4 regions of the Leminorella grimontii genome follow, and region 3 is predicted to be linked to each of the others. Evidence: predicted binding sites of a transcription regulator. Region 3 holds the regulator's gene; each other region holds the start of a gene.
The links. The regulator PurR, encoded in region 3, represses purine synthesis genes. The targets are predictions, from matches to a motif close to CANGCAAACGTTTGCNTG.
Positions count from the first base shown of each region.

Region 1: the regulator PurR is predicted to act here: its motif matches at 2,367-2,384, upstream of purM (phosphoribosylformylglycinamidine cyclo-ligase).
Region 2: the regulator PurR is predicted to act here: its motif matches at 2,257-2,274, upstream of V8L73_RS10955 (NCS2 family permease).
Region 4: the regulator PurR is predicted to act here: its motif matches at 2,316-2,333, upstream of carA (glutamine-hydrolyzing carbamoyl-phosphate synthase small subunit).

Region 1 covers NZ_CP146357.1:1,055,129-1,060,440, reverse strand. The annotation lists gene V8L73_RS05030 (uracil-xanthine permease family protein) at 1-317, opposite strand, end outside; gene V8L73_RS05025 (endonuclease/exonuclease/phosphatase family protein) at 517-1,416, opposite strand; gene upp (uracil phosphoribosyltransferase) at 1,524-2,150, opposite strand; gene purM (phosphoribosylformylglycinamidine cyclo-ligase) at 2,463-3,500, shown strand; gene purN (phosphoribosylglycinamide formyltransferase) at 3,500-4,135, shown strand; gene speG (spermidine N1-acetyltransferase) at 4,275-4,826, shown strand; gene V8L73_RS05000 (TetR/AcrR family transcriptional regulator) at 4,953-5,312, shown strand, end outside.
Region 2 covers NZ_CP146357.1:2,337,137-2,342,448, forward strand. The annotation lists gene V8L73_RS10940 (cobyric acid synthase) at 1-849, opposite strand, end outside; gene V8L73_RS10945 (2-hydroxymuconate tautomerase family protein) at 1,020-1,223, shown strand; gene V8L73_RS10950 (VanW family protein) at 1,270-2,160, opposite strand; gene V8L73_RS10955 (NCS2 family permease) at 2,500-3,810, shown strand; gene V8L73_RS10960 (adenine deaminase) at 3,828-5,312, shown strand, end outside.
Region 3 covers NZ_CP146357.1:2,227,661-2,232,972, forward strand. The annotation lists gene tnpA (IS200/IS605 family transposase) at 1-148, opposite strand, end outside; gene V8L73_RS10450 (YniB family protein) at 356-901, opposite strand; gene V8L73_RS10455 (YnhF family membrane protein) at 1,080-1,169, opposite strand; gene purR (HTH-type transcriptional repressor PurR) at 1,480-2,496, shown strand; gene V8L73_RS10465 (hypothetical protein) at 2,657-3,100, shown strand; gene V8L73_RS10470 (aryl-sulfate sulfotransferase) at 3,369-5,192, shown strand; gene htpX (protease HtpX) at 5,251-5,312, opposite strand, start outside.
Region 4 covers NZ_CP146357.1:3,037,685-3,042,996, reverse strand. The annotation lists gene lspA (signal peptidase II) at 1-51, shown strand, start outside; gene ispH (4-hydroxy-3-methylbut-2-enyl diphosphate reductase) at 129-1,073, shown strand; gene dapB (4-hydroxy-tetrahydrodipicolinate reductase) at 1,264-2,082, shown strand; gene carA (glutamine-hydrolyzing carbamoyl-phosphate synthase small subunit) at 2,563-3,714, shown strand; gene carB (carbamoyl-phosphate synthase large subunit) at 3,732-5,312, shown strand, end outside.

The sequences.
Region 1 (5,312 bases), 1.2 Mb from region 3:
CCGCCAAAAATCATGTACATCACGCCTGCGGCAAACAGCCCGCCCATGGTCGCAGGAATACCCCACGTCTGAACGCCGTAGCTAATCGGCACGATGAACGCAAAAGAAGACGCCAGAAAGACCGGCACCTTTCCCTTAGTGCAAAGTTGAAACAGAAGCGTGCCCACGCCGGCGGTAAACAGCGCCACGTTGGTGTCCAGCCCGGTTATCAGCGGAACCAGAACCAGGGCGCCAAATGCGACAAACAGCATCTGCGCGCCAACCAGAACGTTTTGCCAGGTCGGAGCCTGAGTGCCGGCTATAGTCGGCTGTTGCATAACGTAAACCTCTAATCTGAATGATGATATAAGCGCCCGCAAAGCGTCGCGAGCGTACCTTGCCCGTAATTCGTTATTGTTGCTTCCTTTTTACCGATCGACGACCGGCCGTTTGTTCGCTTCCGATGCGCATTTTGAAGCCGTGTCCATAAACTGCGGCCATAAATATGGGCGATCGTATCGCCCATATCTCAGTGCCTTATTGCTCAGTCATCCTGAGCTCTGCCACGATAGGCAGGTGATCGCTTACCGAAGGCCAGTTAACGCCGGCCCATTCACCGTTCGCATTCGGGATGGTAACGTTGTCCAGATGCCAACGCTGAGCGTTGCCGGTAAAAATATAGTCGACTTTTATCTCGGCGTTTTCCGCAGGCCAGCTGCGGCCGTCTTTATCCGCCGGCTGAATGTCGTTCCAGTAACGACCAAGCTCACGCCAGGTTACGCTTCCGGGAACGTCGTTCATATCGCCGAACAAAAGCTTGATGCCTCGGATCTCAATAGTGCGATCGTTAAGCTCGCGCACCTGATCCAAACGCATCGCGGGATCTTCTTTGGTGTCCAGATGGGCGTTCACCACGGTTATCGGCGCGGCGAAGTGCGGCACCTCAACCTTCGCCACAAAGGCGATCCGCTGTTCGCGTTGGCCGGAAGGCAGTGGGTAAATCACCGTATCCTTAATAGGATACTTTGACAAATAGGCCAGACCGTATTCACCGCCGTCAAAGTCAATTGCACGGCCAAACGCGCCGTACATCCCCGTCAGCTTCATCAGCTCGGCCAGCTGATCGACCTTGCCGCTGCGCGCCGTCAGCTTGTCCACTTCCTGAAGCGCAACGATGTCGACGTTCATCGCACGGATGGCGACGGCGATGTCGGACATCTTGCTCACCTTACCGGCAGCGATGTTAAACGACGCCACTTTCAACACCGGCGCTTCTTGCAAAGAAAAGGTTTTATTGGTGATGCCGCCCAGTGCGCTCGCTACTTCACGGCTGTTGACGTTGCTGTTGGCGTTGCTGGTCGGCGCTTCTTTACTCCATACCGGCGCGGCAAGCGCCAGCGTCAGAGCTGCGGCTAAAAAACTGTGATATCGAGACATTCGAAACCCCTTATCTGTCAAGCCTGATTAGGCGCCAACCCTAACGTTGACGCCGTAAGCACGTCCCTGTCGAAAGGAGGCTGCGGCTTAAAAAACCGCTACCCGTATTACTTGGTACCGAAGATCTTATCGCCGGCGTCGCCAAGGCCCGGAATGATATAGCCTTTGTCGTTCAGGCCCTGATCGATAGAGGCGGTATACAGCTCTACGTCAGGATGCGCCGCTTCCAGCGCCGCAACGCCTTCCGGCGCGGCAACCAGCACCAGTACCTTAATAGAGTGACAGCCCGCCTTCTTCAGCAGATCAATCGTTGCAATCATAGAGCCGCCGGTCGCCAGCATCGGGTCAACCACCAGCGCCATGCGCTCTTCAATGTTGGAAACCAGCTTCTGGAAATAAGGCACCGGCTTAAGCGTTTCTTCATCGCGATATACGCCGACGACGCTGATGCGCGCGCTAGGCACGTGCTCCAAAACGCCCTCCATCATGCCCAGGCCCGCACGCAGGATAGGAACGACGGTTATCTTTTTGCCTTTAATCTGATCGATTTCAACCGGGCCGTTCCAGCCGTTGATAGTCACTTTTTCGGTTTCTAAATCTGCAGTTGCCTCATAGGTCAGCAGGCTGCCAACTTCTGACGCCAGTTCACGAAAGCGCTTGGTACTGATGTCTTCTTCACGCATCAGGCCCAGCTTGTGCTTAACTAACGGATGGCTAACTACTACGATCTTCATTTTTATTTTCTCCCCTGCTGCGGATGGCGCACGTCGTTCTCAAAAAAATCGGTAAATTATACCTCATAACGACGGGCAAGAGATCGTCAAATGCATGATTAAGATCATAAACGGTTACAGCTTGCTCGAATAATGAAATACTGATTACTAAATGGCCACACGGAAAAGCGCCCGCCAGACCCGGCGCCTTGGCCTGATTTGCTAGCCCAAATAACAGGAGCAAACGATTGCTTTCCCTGATAGAATAGCGCCGCTTTGCGAAACATTATTTACCAATGTATAGCCTACAGATACCTTCCAGGGGATCCCGAAGTGACTGAGAAAACTTCCTTAAGTTACAAAGACGCCGGCGTGGACATCGATGCCGGCAATGCATTAGTCGATCGTATTAAAGGCGTCGTCAAAGAAACCCGCCGTCCGGAAGTGATGGGCGGCCTCGGTGGATTCGGCGCGCTGTGCGCTCTGCCTAAGAAGTACCGTGAACCCGTGCTGGTTTCCGGCACCGACGGCGTCGGCACCAAGCTTCGCCTGGCGATGGACCTTAAGCGCCATGACACGATCGGGATCGACCTGGTAGCCATGTGCGTCAACGACTTAATTGTTCAAGGCGCTGAACCGCTGTTTTTCCTGGACTACTTTGCAACCGGCAAGTTAGACGTCGATACCGCAGCCCGCGTCATTACCGGCATCGCCGAAGGCTGTAAGCAGTCCGGTTGCGCGCTGGTAGGCGGCGAAACGGCGGAGATGCCCGGCATGTACCACGGTGAAGACTACGACGTCGCCGGTTTTTGCGTCGGCGTGGTCGAGAAGTCCGAAATTATCGACGGCAGCCGAGTTTGTGAAGGCGACGCGCTGATTGCGCTGGCCTCCAGCGGCCCGCACTCCAACGGCTATTCGCTGGTTCGCAAGATTCTTGAAGTCAGCAAAACCGACCCTCAGGTCGCGACGCTTGAAGGCAAACCGCTGGCCGACAGCCTGCTGGCGCCCACCCGTATTTACGTCAAGTCCATCCTGTCTTTGCTTGAGCACGTCGACGCTAAAGCCATCGCCCACATTACCGGCGGCGGCTTCTGGGAAAACATTCCCCGCGTTCTGCCCGCAGGAACGCAGGCCGTGATTGATGAAGCCAGCTGGCGCTGGCCTGCGGTCTTTGACTGGCTGGCGAAAGCGGGCAACGTCGAGCGCCGCGAAATGTACCGCACCTTTAACTGCGGCGTAGGCATGATTATCGCGCTGTCGCCGGAGCTTGCCGACGACGCCGTTGCCCGCCTGAACGCGTCCGGAGAAACCGCTTGGAAAATTGGCAAAATTCAGGCGTCCAACAGCGATGAGCGCGTGGTGATCCGCTGATGAAACGGATCGTCGTTTTAATTTCCGGCAGCGGATCCAACCTTCAGGCGCTGATTGGCGCCTGCGCCCGCAGCGAAATTAACGGCCGCATTTGCGCGGTCTTCAGCAACGTCGCCGACGCCTATGGGCTGACGCGCGCGCGCCAGGCCGGGATCGCTACCGAAGTGGTCGAACCCGGCGGGTTTGCCGACCGCGCCGCCTACGACGCCGCGCTGGCGGACGCCGTCGACGCCTATCGCCCGGACCTCGTGGTGCTGGCAGGCTACATGCGCATCCTGAGCCCAGCATTCGTCAACCGCTATGCGGGCAGGCTGCTCAACATCCACCCTTCCCTGCTGCCGAAATATCCCGGCCTGCACACCCACCAGAGAGCGCTGGAAAACGGCGACGCCGAGCACGGCGCGACCATCCACTTCGTCACCGAAGAGCTCGACGGCGGCCCCGTCGTTCTTCAGGCCGCCGTTCCGGTGCTTGAAAACGACACGGAAGAGACGCTCGCCAAGCGCGTTCAGGCGCAGGAGCACCGCATCTATCCGCTGGTGGTGAGCTGGTTTGTCGACGGGCGGCTCACCATGCGCGACGGCAAGGTTTGGATGGATGGAGAGGCGCTGTCGGCTCAGGGATATCAGCTTTAAATAGCACAAGGCGGTCGATTTTCTTGGCCGCATTCCTACAAACGCCCCTTGCCCTCCCACCAAAAACCCGACTAAGCTAGTTAACGGGCGCCCCGCGCGCTCGTTTTTAACAATGCGATTATATTCCTATGGAGTTCCCATGTCGGGCCACAGTCCCCTCGTTACCCTGCGCCCTCTTGAGCGCGAAGATTTAAGGTTTGTCCACCAGTTGGATAATAATGCCAGCATCATGCGCTACTGGTTCGAAGAGCCGTACGAAGCCTTCGTCGAGCTGTCGGACCTGTACGACAAGCACATTCACGATCAGAGCGAGCGCCGCTTTATCATTGAAGCCGCAGGCCAGCGCGTCGGGCTGGTTGAGCTGGTGGAAATCACCCACGTTCACCGCCGGGCGGAGTTCCAGATAATTATCGATCCGGCATTTCAAGGCCAAGGCTATGCCAGCGCGGCCGCCCGCTCGGCGATGGACTACGCCTTCTCGGTGCTCAACCTGTATAAGCTGTATCTGATAGTCGACAGGGAAAATGAAAAAGCCATCCACATTTACGCCAAGCTGGGCTTTGAAATCGAAGGCACGTTAAAGCACGAGTTTTTTATTAACGGAGAGTATCGTGACGCCATTCGTATGTGCATTTTCCAGCATCAGTATCTGGCAAAGTTAAAAGGCCGCCCCGCGCAAAATTCGTACTAATAAGTACGTAAAACGGCCGATAACGCGCTATTTTTCGAATTTAGTTTTTATTAATCAATAAACTAAGGGGAATTGCATAGCAGAACGAATGCTGTTCTAATGACACGACATTCGCGAGGTATTTACATGCGCCCATCGACAAAGCTAAAACAGCAAAAAATTATTAAGGCCGCCAGCGATCTTTTTCTTGAGCAAGGATATACCCAAACCAACCTGGATCAGATTATTGAGCGCTGCGGCGGTTCCAAGCAGACTATTTACAGCTATTTTGGCGACAAGCGCGGCCTGCTGACCGCCGTTATCGGCCTAAGCATTGAGCACGTCGCCGCCGTTTTCAACTTTCGTCATGATGATGACAAAACGCTGGAACAGCAGCTGGTGCAGCTTGGCTGCAACTTTCTAAGCACCATCCTTCAGCCCTGCATGGTCAATACCTATCGCCTGCTGCTGACGGAGTCTTTTCACGACAAAGAGCTGGGCGAATTC
Region 2 (5,312 bases), 110 kb from region 3:
GCGCAAAAGGACGTCAGGCTGAGCGGCCAGTGCATTAAAATCGGTGAAGTTAGACATATACGGCAGGTGAATGACGGCAACGTCCAGCTCTTCGCCTTTGGCTCGCCGCAGCTGTCGGTACTTGTTTTGGCTAACGCCTACGCTGTCCTCGTCTTCCAAAGACAGCGTCATAAACGGCATTACGCCCAGCACCGGTACGCCGGTCAGCTTTTCAATGGCGTCAACGCCGGGCGCCAGCAGTGCGATGTCGCCTCGAAACTTATTGATAATAACGCCCTTAATTCTGGCGCGTTCCTCTTCCGACAGCAAAGCCAGCGTGCCGTAAATGGCGGCAAAAACGCCGCCGCGATCGATATCGGCGACTAAAATAACCGGTGCATCGACTCGCTCGGCCAGCCCCATATTGACCAGATCGCCTTCGCGCAGGTTGATCTCCGCCGGGCTGCCTGCGCCTTCGATTACGATTGCGTCGAATTCATCCGCCAGGCTGCAGTAGGCCCGTTCAACGATTTCCATCAGGCGCGGTTTGCTCTGGTGGTAGCTTTGGGCTTCCATATCGCTAAGCGCTTTCCCCATCAGCACAACCTGGGCCCGACAGTCGCTGGTCGGCTTAAGCAATATGGGGTTCATTCGCACGTCGGGGGCAATGCCTGCGGCTTCGGCCTGAAAGATCTGGGCTCGCCCCATTTCTTCCCCGCTGGCCGTAATGCCTGAATTCAGCGCCATATTTTGCGATTTAAACGGCGCAACGCGAAGGCCATCCTGTCGGAAAATACGGCACAGGCCTGCGGTCAAGACGCTCTTACCAACGTCCGACGCGGTTCCCTGCAACATGATGGATAAGGTCATAAAAAGCGGCTACCCTTGCGCTAAGAAAAATACAAAATGAAAGCGTGGTCTCAACGTTAGAATACCGTTTTTTGCGCTACCGCCCAACTGACACAGCCAGCTATGGAGAAACGCGACCTCCTTAGTCATACTTCAAAAGAAAGTGTTATACAACTAAACGGAGCCTTTTCATGCCCTACGTTAACATCAAAATCACGCGCGAAGGCGCAACTCAGGAACAGAAAAAGCAGTTGATAGAAGGCGTCACCCAGCTTTTGGTGGACGTGCTGAATAAAAATCCGGCCACGACCGTCGTCGTGATTGACGAGGTCGATACCGACAACTGGGGTATCGGCGGCGTTCCCGTTACCGAGCTAAGAAAAATCCCGCGCTGAGTTAACCACCGTCGCGTTTTCTCGACCTAGCCCAAGCGTGGCGGTTTCAGGAAAGCATCGCGTCATCAACCGAATACTTAACGATGACGCGATTGTGGTACAGGCGCTCTGACGTCAGGATCTGCGGATCCTGCCCTTTGGTTGATATGTCCCGCCAGATCTCGTTGTGACGATACACCGCCTTCCCTTCGCGCACGAACCGGTGTTCCTTTTGATAAACGTGATATTTAACGTCTCTTTGCGCGGTACACAGCAGCTCGCCCTCCAGCTGATGTTCGGCGACGTTAAACACCAGTTGGAAGGTGTCTTGCGTTGGGTTATAGAGCACCAAATCGATATAGTTATAAAAAATGGCGGCGCCGGAGCCAAACGGCAAAATGCGCCCTTCGTCAGGGAAAGGATCGAAGCTGTGATTGGCTCGCTCAACCACCTTCAGCGGCGAATGCAGCGCCATCCAGTGAATCAGGTTGCTTAACTGGCAAATTCCGCCGCCGACGCCGCTCCTCGCTTCGCCAAACGACAGCTCCATGCCTTCCACAAAGCCGCGGCTGCGGGTGGGCTTCCCTACCAGTTTACAGAAAGAAAAGTACTCACCGGGGCCGATAACGATGCCGCTGGTCGCTGCCGTCGCCAGGCGCAGGTTAATCACTTTGTTATGCTGCAACGCCATGTCGCAGTCTCCCAGCCTGCGGATAAGCTTGGACGTATGCTTGATAAAGCGATATTCAAGGCGATTGGGATCGATGCGGCTTGCATACCGGCGAGAGGAGAAGCGCCAGCTTAACCGCCGAAACAGCCTGCGCTGTTCGACCCTTAGCCGATAAAGTACGGGATGATAAGAAGACAGCGGTTTGCGCACGGGAGTTAGTCCATTAACGGAAAGCGGTGAGGCATACTGGCCGACGTTTATGTGCTGGGCATGAAGTACGCCGGTCAAATCTCCTTTTTGGCGCGGTTCTTTGTTTCAAAAAGAAATAATGCCTTATACATCAAATTGTTTTATAGCATCTTCAGACATCTATCTCATAAACTGAAAGCAAACGTTTGCATTTTTACGAAAACGTTTGCTATACTACGCGCAGAAGATAAAAAAACGATGAAAACCGTCCTTTTGGTTGGTTTTATAAAAACTTAATCTCCCTGATTACGGTCGTGCCGCTACACTATGTGTAGCGGCATTTTTCTTTTTTAAGGCCTCTGAAATCAGGGAAATAGCACACCCGGTTCAAACAGCCTACGGAGAAAAAAAGTGGCCGATGTCGCAAGCAGCGTATCCATGACCAAGCCAAAGCGTTCGCTTTTACAGCGCCTGTTCAAGCTCGAAGAACACGGCACAACGGTAAGAACCGAACTTATCGCCAGCTTTACTACCTTCATCACGATGGTTTACGTGATTTTCGTCAACCCGCAGATCCTCGGCGCCGCCGGCATGGACATGAAGGCCGTGTTCGTTACCACCGCGCTTATCACCGCCGTGGGTTGCATTCTGATGGGCTTTATCGCCAACCTTCCGATAGCCGTAGCGCCGGGCATGGGCATCAACGCCTACTTTGCCTACGTGCTGGTCGCCGGTATGGGGCTTGCCTGGCAAACTGGGATGACGATTGTCTTTCTCGGCGCGGTCGGCTTTTTCCTGCTGTCCATATTCCGCGTTCGCTACTGGATGGTGTCGAATATTCCCCTCTCGCTGCGTATCGGCATCGGCAGCGGATGCGGCCTGCTTATTGCGCTGATCGGACTTCATAATGCCGGCATCATCGTCGCCAACCCCGACACCATGGTCACTATCGGCAACGTCAAGTCCATCCCCTTCGCGCTGGGCAGCCTGGGCTTTCTCTTGATTGCCGTTCTGGCCTATCGCGGCCTGCACGCGGCAGTGCTGATTTCCTTCGCCGTCGTCACGTTTATCGGCTGGCTTTTGGGCGACGTACAGTACAAAGGCGTGCTGAGCGTCCCGCCAGACATCTCCCCGGTCGTCGGCCAGCTCGATCTGAGCGGCGCGCTCAATATGACGCTGGCGGGCATCATCATCTCTGTGATGCTGATTAATCTGTTCGAATCCTCCGGCACGCTAATCGCCGTCACCGACAAAGCGGGCCTGGCTGATGAAAAAGGCTGCTACCCGAATCAGCAAAAGTCCCTGTGCATTGACAGCCTGAGCTCCGTCGGCGGCGCCTTTATGGGCACGTCTGCGGTGACCGCCTATATCGAAAGCACCTCCGGCGTCGTCGTCGGCGGCCGTACCGGCCTGATGGCGGTCGGCGTCGGCGTGCTATTCCTGCTGGCGATTTTCTTCTCGCCGCTGGCGGAAATGGTGCCCGCCTACGCGACCGCCGGCGCCCTGATTTACATCGGCGTGTTGATGATGTCCGACCTGACCCGCATTGACTGGAACGACCTGACCGAGTCGGTCCCGGCCTTCGTTGCGACCGTAATGATGCCGTTTAGCTTCACCATTACCGAAGGGATCGCCGCAGGCTTCGTCGTCTACTCGTTTATGAAACTCGGCACCGGGCGCTGGCGTGAAGTCTCCGCCTGCACCGCGGTAATGACCCTTTTGTTCCTAGGACGCTACATCTTTTTATAAAAACTGGAGTATCAGGCATGTTACAAGAAGACTTACGTGAAATGATCGACGCCGGCGCCGCCAAGCGCGCTGCGGATCTGGTTATCTGCAACGGCCAGTTGGTCAACGTAAACTCTGCGGAAATCTATCCGGCCGACGTGGCTATCTATCGCTCGCAAATCGTCGCCACCGGCGATGTGTCCGACTATATCGGCCCTAATACCCAGCGCATCGACGCCAAGGGCAAGTATCTGGTCCCCGGGCTTATCGACGGCCACCTGCACATCGAATGCAGCAAGCTCTCCATGACCAGCTTCGCCAAGGCGGTAGTACCACACGGCACCACCAGCATTATTTCCGGTCTGGATCAGTACGTTGTCACGTCCGGGCTTGAGGGTATTCGCGAAGTGCTTGACGAAATCGACCAAGGCCCGCTGAAGGTATTCTGGGGGCTGCCGTTCATCACGCCCTATACCCTGCCCCAAAGCAACGTCGGCTTTAACGTCACGGCTGAGACCCACCGTGAAGTACAAAAGTGGCCGGAAGTGTTCGGCATATGGGAAACCGTATCCGAGTTCGTAGAAAACCAGCACGACGACGTGATGAAGGCCATTGAGCTGGCGCGCGAAAACCGCCTGCCTGTATTCGGCTGCGCGCCGATGACCCGCGGCAAGAAGCTGAACTCCGTCCTGTGCGCTGGCCTGCGTCTGGACCACGAAAGCTACGATCATCAGGAGATGATGGAGAAAGTGCGCAAAGGCATGTACGTGCTGATCCGCGAATCCTCCATCTCCCACTTCATGCGTGAAAACATGAAGATCGTGACGCATCTGAATCCGCGTATCTCTCGCCGCGTCAGCTTCTGTACCGACGACGTCATCGCCTCCGACATTATGACTAACGGCCACATGGACAAGCTTATCCGCATGGCGATTTCCTGCGGCGTAGACCCCATTACGGCCATCCAGATGGGCTCTATCAACTCGGCAGAGGCCTACCGTATAGACCACCTGGTCGGCTCCATCTCTCCAGGGCGCTTCGCCGACATCCTGCTGGTAGAAGACCTGCGCGAATTCAACATCGATACCGTGATCGCTAAAGGCAAGCTTACGGTAGAAGGCGGCAAGATGGCCTACGATCTCCAGCCTCCGGTTCGCAGCGCCACGCTGCTGCAAAGCATGAAGCTTAAGCCGGTCGCAGCCGCCGACATGAAGGTGCGCACGACGCTCGACGCGCCGCGCGTTCACGCCCTGTCGCTGGACGTCGACTTCAACGTGCCGTTCGTTCGCAAGGGTCGCAACGTCGAGCTGGACGTGGTTGACGGTGTGGTCATGCCGGACGTCGCCAACGACGTGCTGTATGCTACCGTGGTCGAGCGCTTCGGCAAAACCAGCACTAAGCCGGCGGTCGGCTTCTGCTCCGGCTGGAAGCTAAAGGCCGGCGCGATGGCGAGCTCCTGCGCGCCTGACGACAACAACGTCATCTGCATCGGAACCAACTCGGAAGATATGGCGCTGGCGATA
Region 3 (5,312 bases):
CTTTATACTTACAAAGGTCTCGTAATATCTCACCTACGCTTGAACGTATACTATTGAAAATCACTTTCCGTCTGAACTTCGGCGAAAAGACGATATGGTATTTGCACAGCCACTTTGTATGCGCTGAGCTTTGTGCTTTAATGCCCATAAACACCTTTCCTCATTTTAGTTACGGTTATTAGCTTGAACATCTATATCGTAACGGAAAGGTGTTTTTCTTGGTATAACCCTTTGATCCCACCCGCAAAGCAGGTGGTTTTATGTTTAAGACGCTAACGCGACTTAAACTGGCTAAAGCCATAATAAGAAACCGACGATAAACGTCGGTTCTCAATGCGTATAAAGTACGGAAAAACTAAAGCATATTGATGAGCCGTAAAATCACATAGATGAATGCGCCCCACAGCACCGGCGCCACGTAAAGCTCGGTTATCTGCGCAAAAATGGAGGTGTTTGGAATCGAAATCAGCTTCTGCAGCTCCTGCTTTGAACGGGCCTGTTCACCGTTCATTGCTTCAAGGATCGCTCGCTCCGTCACGCCTTCCTGCACGTTATAAACTCGCTTGGCTAACCTTGCGCCGGAGGCAGAGAGCGCTAGCCCAACGAAAATCAGCAAAAAGATAACGATAAACCAAACGGTGTTGGATGCAGTCCAGTTTTGAATATTCGGCACCGGCGAGTTAGTCCAAAAGTACTCAAGAAAAGAAGTATATTGGCGCACGATGTTGAACATCACCTGCAAGAAATCCATGATAGTCGCCGTCATTTCCTGCATCTGGCTTTTAGGCGCTACCAGGTACTTAAGTACGGATATCACCGTCGAAATCAGCGCAGGTATAAAAATAACAATCCCGACGATCCGCTTCACTAAAGCCAACGCTCTAGCCTTATGGTGAGTCATTCTGCCTCCATGTTGAAACACCGATTTTACTCTATTGATTTCAAAAAAATATGTTCCACAAGGGAACATTCTCACTCACCGACAAACCGCTAACCTGAAAACGCGACGTTCCATCGCTGCGCTTTGACGTCATTAAAAACAATACCCGACATCGGCGCTGTCGGGTATTTAAAAACGATTAGTGCGTAACGGCAATCAGGCTGTAAGTCACGATAACGAACAAAGCAAAAACGACCGTGCTTAAAGACCACTTTAATTCAGCAGACATCTTGGACTCCTTTTTTACTAATTGGGGGTAATGTTAACGTGAGTTTATCAGCCCTATTTCGGCTAAAGGTGCGAAAACCGCAAAAAACGTTGCGTTCTTTCCGCTACAGCCCTTTTACTTTTGAATTAAATGCGCCAAAATTCATCGCCAAGCATCACTGATAACGATAACGTAAGTTAGCGCCAGTGCGTATGATACAAATTCTACACCGTTTTGCTTTTAATGTGTAATTGAAAAGGCAAACGTTAACTTACCCGCTTACACTGTCATCTGAGCAACGAACGGTATAGGCACAGGAGAACCCGCTTTTATGGCAACCATTAAAGACGTAGCGAAACGCGCCGGCGTTTCAACGACGACGGTATCCCACGTCATCAATAAAACCCGTTTTGTTGCGGAAGATACTAAAACTGCCGTCTGGGCCGCCATAAAAGAACTCAGCTATTCGCCCAGCGCCGTCGCCCGCAGCCTGAAGGTTAACAGTACTAAAACGCTGGGGCTGTTGGCGACCAGCAGCGGTTCGCCCTACTTCGCCGAAGTCATTCAGGCCGTAGAGTCGGCCTGTTATAAAAAGGGCTATACGCTTATCCTTTGCAATACTCAAAACGATCTTGAAAAACAGCAGGCCTATCTGGCCATGCTGGCGCAAAAGCGCGTAGACGGCCTTTTAGTAATGTGTTCTGAGTATCATCCCCCCCTGCTTGAACTACTAAACGACTATCAGCATATTCCCATGATGGTGATGGACTGGGGTAAACACAGCGACTTTACCGACAATATCGAAGATAACGGCTTCCACGGCGGGTATCTGGCCGCACGCTATTTGATAGACCGAGGCCATCGAGATATCGCCACCATTACCGGCCAGCTAAATGAATTTACCGGACGGGAGCGACATAGCGGTTTCCTGCACGCGCTGAAAGAGGCCAACATCGACATCCCCGATGAGTGGATTGTTGAGGCGGACTTCCAGCCGCAGGAAGGGTATGACGGTATGATGAAGCTGTTAAAAGCCCAAAAGCGCCCAACGGCGCTATTTTGCGGTGGAGACGTCATCGCCATGGGTGCGCTGTGCGCCGCTGGCGAAATGGGGTTACGGGTTCCCGACGATATCTCCGTCATCGGTTACGACGACATTCGCAATACGCGTTTTTACAACCCGCCCTTGACGACGATTCAACAGCCAAAAGAAAACCTGGCGGAGATGGCGCTGGACATGCTGCTCGATCGCATAATCAACAAGCGCGAAACCTACCACTCGATTGAACTGCACCCCGAGCTGGTTGAGCGCAATTCCGTTGCCGATGGTCCCTATCTGAAGAAATAGTCCGCAGGCCCGCCTCTCTGGCGGGCTTTTCGTTTGCCCCTCCGCCATTCTCTTCCTATAGTTAAACCTGAGAAGCAGTCAGGTTCAGGACGCCCTTTTACCGCATCGGATGTAATAACAGGCGCTAAAGCGCCGCCGATGCCAACACGGTGATAGTCCTATGAGGTTAGTTAAGCGTACAGCAACCATTAGTTTATTCGTCGCGCTGATGACGGGCTGTTCTCTGTTGCCCGGCGTTCGGATGAATAATCTGGAATACAGCGTTACTCCCAAAGCTAACGAAGGAGAGCCAATCCTTGTCGACTTTGTTGCCGTTGAAGGTGGCAGGTTAACCGCTCAATTGGAACACTATACGTCTGAACAATGGTTTAAAGAAAAAAGCGACCTTCTGAAAAAAAACGCCAAGGGACTCATCGTCTGGCCAATCGTTGTTCGGCCCGGAACGTCGGTAACGCTTAGAAACGTTCCCCTTTACGGTAAACCCGCAGATAACGTATTTCTGTTCGCCAACTATAAAAGCAAAGGAGCCCATCGCCTTGAGCTTGAGCGTTCACGTCTGATTAAGCTGGAGTTTCGCGACGGCGACGTATACGCGGTTAATTGATTTATCTCTTCATCCCCAAGGCCTCCATTCTACGAGGCCTTCTCTTTGTTTTTCATCCCTATATTTCGATTTTCGAAAAATCATTATTCGCAAATTGGCGATTCTCTTTATTGTCAAAAGTAATTATATTCAAGTCAATTGTAACCAAATATTATTATTTTCATATTTAAAAACATCCAGCAACAACCAATTACAAAGAGTCACTCAAATATCTTGAGAAAGATTGAATAGATAAGACGGATTTACGTTCAAGTAACTGGAGAATGTTATGAAATTTAAATATGCGTTAACCTCCCTTGCGCTGTCGGCAGCTTTATTATCAGCTTTGCCCTCTACGGCACTGGCTATTGGTGGAGCGAGCGGAGCAAAGCTGGACTATCAGGTTCAAGGTCAAATAGGCGAAGTCGTCATGAACCCATACGATATTGCGCCACTGACGGCAATTATCCGCAACGGCGGTTACGTACTAAGAGACGCATCGGTTCGTATTGTGCCTAAGGCGAACGGTCAGGAAATCAAATATCAGGTAAACAATAAATACCTTCTGACCTACGGTGGGATCCCCGTTTTCGGCCTTTATCCCGATTACGTCAACACGATTGAAGTTGAATATATCCGCCTCTACGGCGAAAAAAGTGAAAAAATTAAAGAAAGCTACACCGTCTATGCTCCTCCTGCCTATACGGAATCAGCTGGAACCAAAGAGGAACAGGCTTCATTTTTCACCGTAAACGTTAAAAAAGTCGCCCCTGAATTTAAAGACCGACTCTATCTGCTCAACAATCTACAGGACAAGTCAGGAAACGGCACCCGCACCGTATGGAATAACCCCGTTGGCGGCGCGCTTGAGTGGAATTTCTACCCTGTCAACGCCATTATCGACACTTCCGGCGATATCCGCTGGTATATGTTCGCCAATCCTATTTACGATCTGAAATCTATCTATAAAGCCGGCGTAATGATGGGCTTTAAGCAAAACGACGACGGTGCGCTAAGCTGGGGCTACGGCCAGCGCTACGTGAAGTATGACATCATGGGAAGAGAAATCTTTAATCGCCGGTTGCCCGACAACTACAACGACTTCTCCCACTCGATGGATAACGCCGCCAACGGCCATTACTTCCTGCGCGTAGCCAGCTCCAACCATAAGCGCGCCGACGGTAAGAACGTTCGCACCGTGCGCGACGTGATTGCCGAAGTCGATCAAAACGGCGTAGTGGTGGACGAATGGCGGCTGTTTGACATCCTTGACCCCTATCGCGACGTTGTGATGAAAACCCTCGATCAGGGCGCCGTTTGCCTGAATATCGATGCAAGCCAGGCCGGCCATACCTTAAGCGCGGAAGATCTGGCCGCATTGGACTCCTCTGACAAGTTCGGTGATATTGTCGGCAGCGGGCCGGGCCGCAACTGGGCTCACGTCAACAGCGTTGACTATGACAGCGAAGACGACTCCATTATCATTAGCTCCCGCCACCAGAGCGCCATTATAAAGATTGGCCGCGACAAGAAGGTGAAATGGATCCTCAGCGCGCCCGAAGGATGGAAAGCGCCCTTTGATTCAGCCGTGTTGACCCCCGTTGACGCCAAGGGGCAGAAAATCAAATGTGAAAACAGCGTCTGTGAAGGCGGCTTCGACTGGACCTGGACTCAGCATACGGCCTTTAAAATCGACAGCATGAGTAAAGGCGACTCCATCTACGTTTCCGCCTTTGACAACGGTGACGGACGCGGCATGGAACAGCCTGCGATGCCCAGCATGAAGTACAGCCGAGCGGTCATTTATAAGATTGACCAAAAGAATAAAACGGTACAGCAGGTGTGGGAATACGGTAAAGAACGCGGCAATGAGTGGTTCAGCCCCGTCACTTCAATCACCGAATACCAGCAGGATAAAAACTCCGTTTTCGTCTACTCGGCAACCGCTGGCGGCTCGTTTGACCTTGCCGTTGGCGCCTTCACCAGCCTGCCTAATCCCTATATTGAAGAGTTCAAGTGGGGAGAAACCGAACCTTCCGTTGAAATTCAGCTACACGGAACGCGGGGCTATCAGGCAATGCCGTTTAGCCTGACAAAAGCCTTTAGCAAATAGAGCCTAAGCGCATAAAAAAGCCCGAACGTCTGTTCGGGCTTTCCATTTTTATTCAACGTTACTTGTAACTACCGGCCCGCAGGGCCTCAATACGCTTATCCAACGGCGGGTGGGACATAA
Region 4 (5,312 bases), 810 kb from region 3:
ATGGTGGTGCTGGAAGGCTTTATCTTTAAAAAAGAGAAAACGGCCGAATAGCGTTCGGCCGCGTCGAAGCGTTTGCTGCGGGCGCCTCGTTTGAGCGCTCGCTTTTGTTATCCGTTTGGAGAATAGGCATGCAGATCTTGTTGGCAAATCCCCGAGGTTTTTGCGCCGGGGTAGACCGGGCAATCAGCATTGTTGAGCGTGCGCTGGAAATTTACGGCGCGCCTATCTACGTGCGCCACGAAGTGGTGCACAATCGCTATGTGGTAGACAGCCTGCGCGAAAGCGGCGCGGTGTTTATCGAGCAGCTTAGCGAAGTGCCGGACGGCGCGATCCTTATTTTCTCCGCGCACGGCGTTTCCCAGGCGGTTCGCGCCGAGGCGAAAGCGCGCGATCTGACCGTTTTCGACGCGACCTGTCCGCTGGTGACTAAAGTGCATATGGAAGTCGCTCGGGCCAGCCGTAAAGGCCGCGAGGCAATACTGATAGGTCATGCCGGCCACCCGGAAGTAGAAGGCACGATGGGGCAATACAGCAACGAAGAGGGCGGTATGTACCTGGTCGAGTCGCCGGAGGACGTGTGGCGGCTTAACGTTAAAAATGAGCACAACCTGTGCTTTATGACCCAGACGACGCTTTCCGTTGACGACACCTCCGATGTGATTGACGCTCTGCGCGAACGCTTCCCGGACATCATCGGGCCACGCAAAGACGACATCTGCTATGCCACCACTAACCGCCAAGAGGCGGTGCGCAATCTGGCGCAGCGTTCAGACGTGGTGCTGGTCGTCGGCTCGAAAAACTCTTCCAACTCCAACCGCCTGGCTGAGCTGGCGCAAAGGGTCGGAAAGCCGGCCTACCTAATCGACACGGCGAGCGATATTCAGGAAGCATGGCTTAAGGGCGCTGCTTCTGTAGGCGTAACGGCCGGCGCATCGGCGCCTGACGTGCTGGTTCAGGCCGTGATAGACAAGCTGCGCGCGCTGGGCGGCCAGCCCGCCGTCGAAATGGAAGGGCGCGAAGAAAGCATCGTTTTTGAAGTGCCGAAAGAGCTGCGGGTGAAGCAGGTTGACTGAAAGGCGATAGCGCTTTAACGACAGATATCCTGACGGGCTGAATTTTCAGCCCGTTTTTTTACACGTTGCGGTTCAAATATAAGAATAACTGTTCGAACCGCCTGAAGAATAAATAAATGTGTTTGTCACGCCGTAGGGTAGGGCGTTAATCTGACGCATAACTATGGCGTTAACTATTCAGAGGAACAGCATGTCAACTAAACAGGTTAGGATTGCCATCGCCGGTGCGGGCGGGCGCATGGGGCGTCAACTGATTCAGGCCGTATCTCAGGCCGAAGGCGTAGTTTTGGGCGCCGCGCTGGAGCGCAAGGGATCGTCGCTGGTTGGCGTAGACGCGGGCGAACTGGCCGGTATCGGCGCCGTAGGCGTCAAGATTAACGACCGTCTTGAGGCGGTTGCCAACGATTTTGATATTTTTATCGATTTTACGCGCCCAGAGGGCACGTTGGCGCACATGGCCTTTTGCCGTCAGCATCGTAAAGGAATGGTTATCGGCACGACCGGTTTTGACGATGCGGGAAAGGTCGCTATTGAGCAGGCATCGCAAGAGATCCCCGTCGTATTCGCCGCCAACTTTAGCGTAGGCGTAAACCTCGTACTGAAGCTGCTTGAGCAGGCGGCGAAAGTGATGGGCGACTATACCGATATTGAGATTATTGAAGCCCATCACCGCCATAAGGTAGACGCCCCTTCAGGGACCGCGCTTGCAATGGGAGAAGCGATTGCCAATACGCTCGGCAGAGACCTGAAAAAGTGCGCAGTGTACGGGCGTGAAGGCCATACCGGCGAGCGGGACCGACAAACTATCGGCTTTGCGACGCTGCGCGCCGGCGATATCGTGGGTGAGCATACGGCTATGTTTGCCGACATTGGCGAGCGCGTAGAAATTACCCACAAGGCTTCAAGCAGAATGACGTTCGCTAACGGCGCCGTGCGTGCCGCCGAGTGGGTAAGTCAGTACAAGTCAGGTTTGTACAATATGAGAGACGTTTTGTCCCTCAATGACTGATTATTGACGTCTTTTTTACTTAAAGGTGAGTATTTTATTGTGCTCGCCTTTTTTATTTTTTATTCAATATCATTGAATTGTTTTCGTTTATTTATTTTATGTGTGTTTGGATTGTTTTTTTAATATAACTGATGTTTTTTATATTTATCTTCCTTTTTATCCCGTCTTTATAACTAAATTATCCCCATCTCGCCCTAATTCCTCTTTTTAACTTTATTTTTCACAATAAGTCATAGCCAAACGTTTTCTATTGTGATGTTGTTTTATTTTTTTTGAGATTATCCTGTCATTTCTTGTTGAGATCTCAAAAAAACAACATAAAATGCGTGTTTGTGTGGACAAAAGGCGGCTCGATCTTTAGAATGCGCCCAATTTGCTCAAAATTTGCCAACGGGGCTTTTTTTGTGCCTATTTAGAAGGTATAGTTAAATGCATTAATATGCACTATTTGTGACTGTTTATTCTATTTGGGAGGACGCTTTGAGTAAAGCTGCGCTACTGGTTCTGGAAGATGGAACCCAATTTTATGGCCGCGCAATCGGGGCCGTAGGCACGGCGGTTGGGGAAGTGGTATTCAATACTTCCATGACCGGTTATCAAGAAATTCTGACAGACCCATCCTATTCTCGCCAAATCGTTACTCTTACCTATCCCCACATCGGCAACGTCGGTACTAACTCGTCCGACGAGGAGTCCTCTGCCGTTCATGCGCAGGGGCTGATTATTCGCGACCTTCCCCTTATAGCCAGCAACTTTCGCAGTCAAGAAAGCCTGTCCGACTACCTAAAGCGTCATAATATCGTCGCCATTGCGGATATCGATACCCGCAAGCTGACCCGACTGCTTCGCGAGAAGGGCGCTCAAAACGGCTGCATTATCGCAGGCGACTCGCCCGACGCGAAGCTTGCGCTGGAAAAGGCGCTGGCCTTCCCTGGGCTGAAAGGGATGGACCTGGCCAAAGAAGTCACAACCAAAGAAGCCTATAGCTGGACTCAGGGAAGCTGGTCGCTGATGAGCGGTTTGCCGACGGCGAAGGGCGAAAGCGAGCTGCCTTACCACGTTGTGGCCTACGACTACGGCGTGAAGCGCAACATCCTGCGTATGCTGGTCGACCGAGGCTGTCGCCTGACGGTGGTTCCGGCCCAAACGCCGGCAGAAACCGTGCTGGCGATGAACCCTGACGGCATCTTCCTTTCTAACGGCCCCGGCGACCCGGCGCCCTGCGACTACGCCATCAGCGCCATCGCGCACTTCCTGACCACCGACGTTCCGGTCTTTGGCATCTGCCTGGGGCACCAGCTGTTGGCGCTTGCCAGCGGCGCTAAAACCGAAAAGATGAAGTTTGGCCACCACGGCGGCAACCACCCGGTCAAGGATCTCGACGGCAACCGCGTGATGATTACCGCCCAGAACCACGGCTTTGCCGTCGATGAGTCAACGCTGCCCGCCAACCTTCGGCCGACGCATAAGTCTCTGTTTGACGGAACGCTGCAGGGGATTCACCGGACGGATAAACCGGCCTTTAGCTTCCAGGGACACCCGGAAGCCAGCCCCGGGCCGCACGACGCCGCCCCGCTGTTTGACCATTTTATTGAACTGATTCAGACCTACCGTGTGAACAAAGCAAACTAGATCGGGAGCCATTGACTATGCCAAAACGTACAGACATTAAGAGTATCCTGATCCTTGGCGCAGGCCCGATCGTTATCGGTCAGGCCTGCGAGTTCGACTACTCCGGCGCACAGGCCTGTAAGGCCCTCAGAGAAGAGGGCTACCGCGTCGTTCTGGTTAACTCCAACCCGGCCACCATCATGACCGACCCGGAGATGGCCGACGCCACCTATATTGAACCCATTCACTGGGAAGTGGTGCGTAAGATTATTGAAAAAGAGCGCCCGGATGCCGTGCTGCCCACCATGGGGGGGCAAACGGCCCTCAACTGCGCGCTGGAGCTTGAGCGTCAGGGCGTGCTGGCCGAGTTCGGCGTGACCATGATTGGCGCGACCGCCGACGCGATTGATAAAGCCGAAGACCGCCAGCGCTTCGATAAGGCGATGAAAAAGATCGGGCTGGAAACCGCCCGTTCCGGCATAGCCCACACGATGGAAGAGGCGCACGCCGTTGCGGCCGACGTTGGTTTCCCCTGCATTATCCGCCCTTCGTTCACCATGGGCGGCACCGGCGGCGGCATCGCCTACAACCGGGAAGAGTTTGAAGAAATTTGCGAGCGTGGCCTGGACCTGTCGCCGACTAAAGAGCTGCTGATTGACGAATCGCTGATCGGCTGGAAAGAGTATGAAATGGAAGTGGTGCGGGATAAAAACGACAACTGCATCATCGTTTGTTCCATCGAAAACTTTGACGCAATGGGGATTCACACCGGCGACTCGATTACCGTAGCACCAGCCCAGACGCTGACGGACAAAGAGTACCAAATCATGCGCAACGCCTCGATGGCGGTGCTGCGCGAAATCGGCGTTGAAACCGGCGGCTCGAACGTCCAGTTCGCCGTTAACCCGAAAAACGGACGTCTGATCGTCATTGAGATGAACCCGCGGGTGTCTCGCTCCTCTGCTCTGGCCTCTAAGGCGACCGGTTTCCCGATCGCCAAGATCGCGGCCAAGCTGGCGGTTGGCTACACTCTTGACGAACTGATGAACGACATCACCGGCGGCAGAACGCCGGCCTCGTTTGAGCCTTCTATCGACTACGTCGTGACTAAAATTCCCCGCTTCAACTTTGAAAAATTCGCTGGCGCTAACGACCGCCTAACGACCCAGATGAAGTCGGTCGGCGAGGTGATGGCGATTGGCCGCACCCAGCAGGAGTCGCTGCAAAAGGCGCTTCGCGGTTTGGAAGTGGGCGCAGCCGGGTTTGACCCCAAGGTGAATCTGGACGACGCCGATGCGCTGACCCGCATTCGCCGCGAGCTGAAAGAGGCGGGCGCGGAGCGAATCTGGTACATCGCTGACGCCTTCCGCGCCGGTATGTCGGTCGACGGCATATTCAACCTGACCAACATTGACCGCTGGTTCCTGGTTCAAATCGAAGAGCTGGTCAACCTGGAAGCGAAGGTGGAGGAGCTTGGCGTGACCGGGCTGGATGAGGTCTTCCTGCGTCAGCTTAAGCGCAAGGGGTTTGCCGACGCGCGTCTGGCCAAGCTTGCCGGCGTTTCAGAGGCGGAAGTGCGTAAGCTGCGCCATAAGTTCAACCTGTTCCCGGTCTATAAG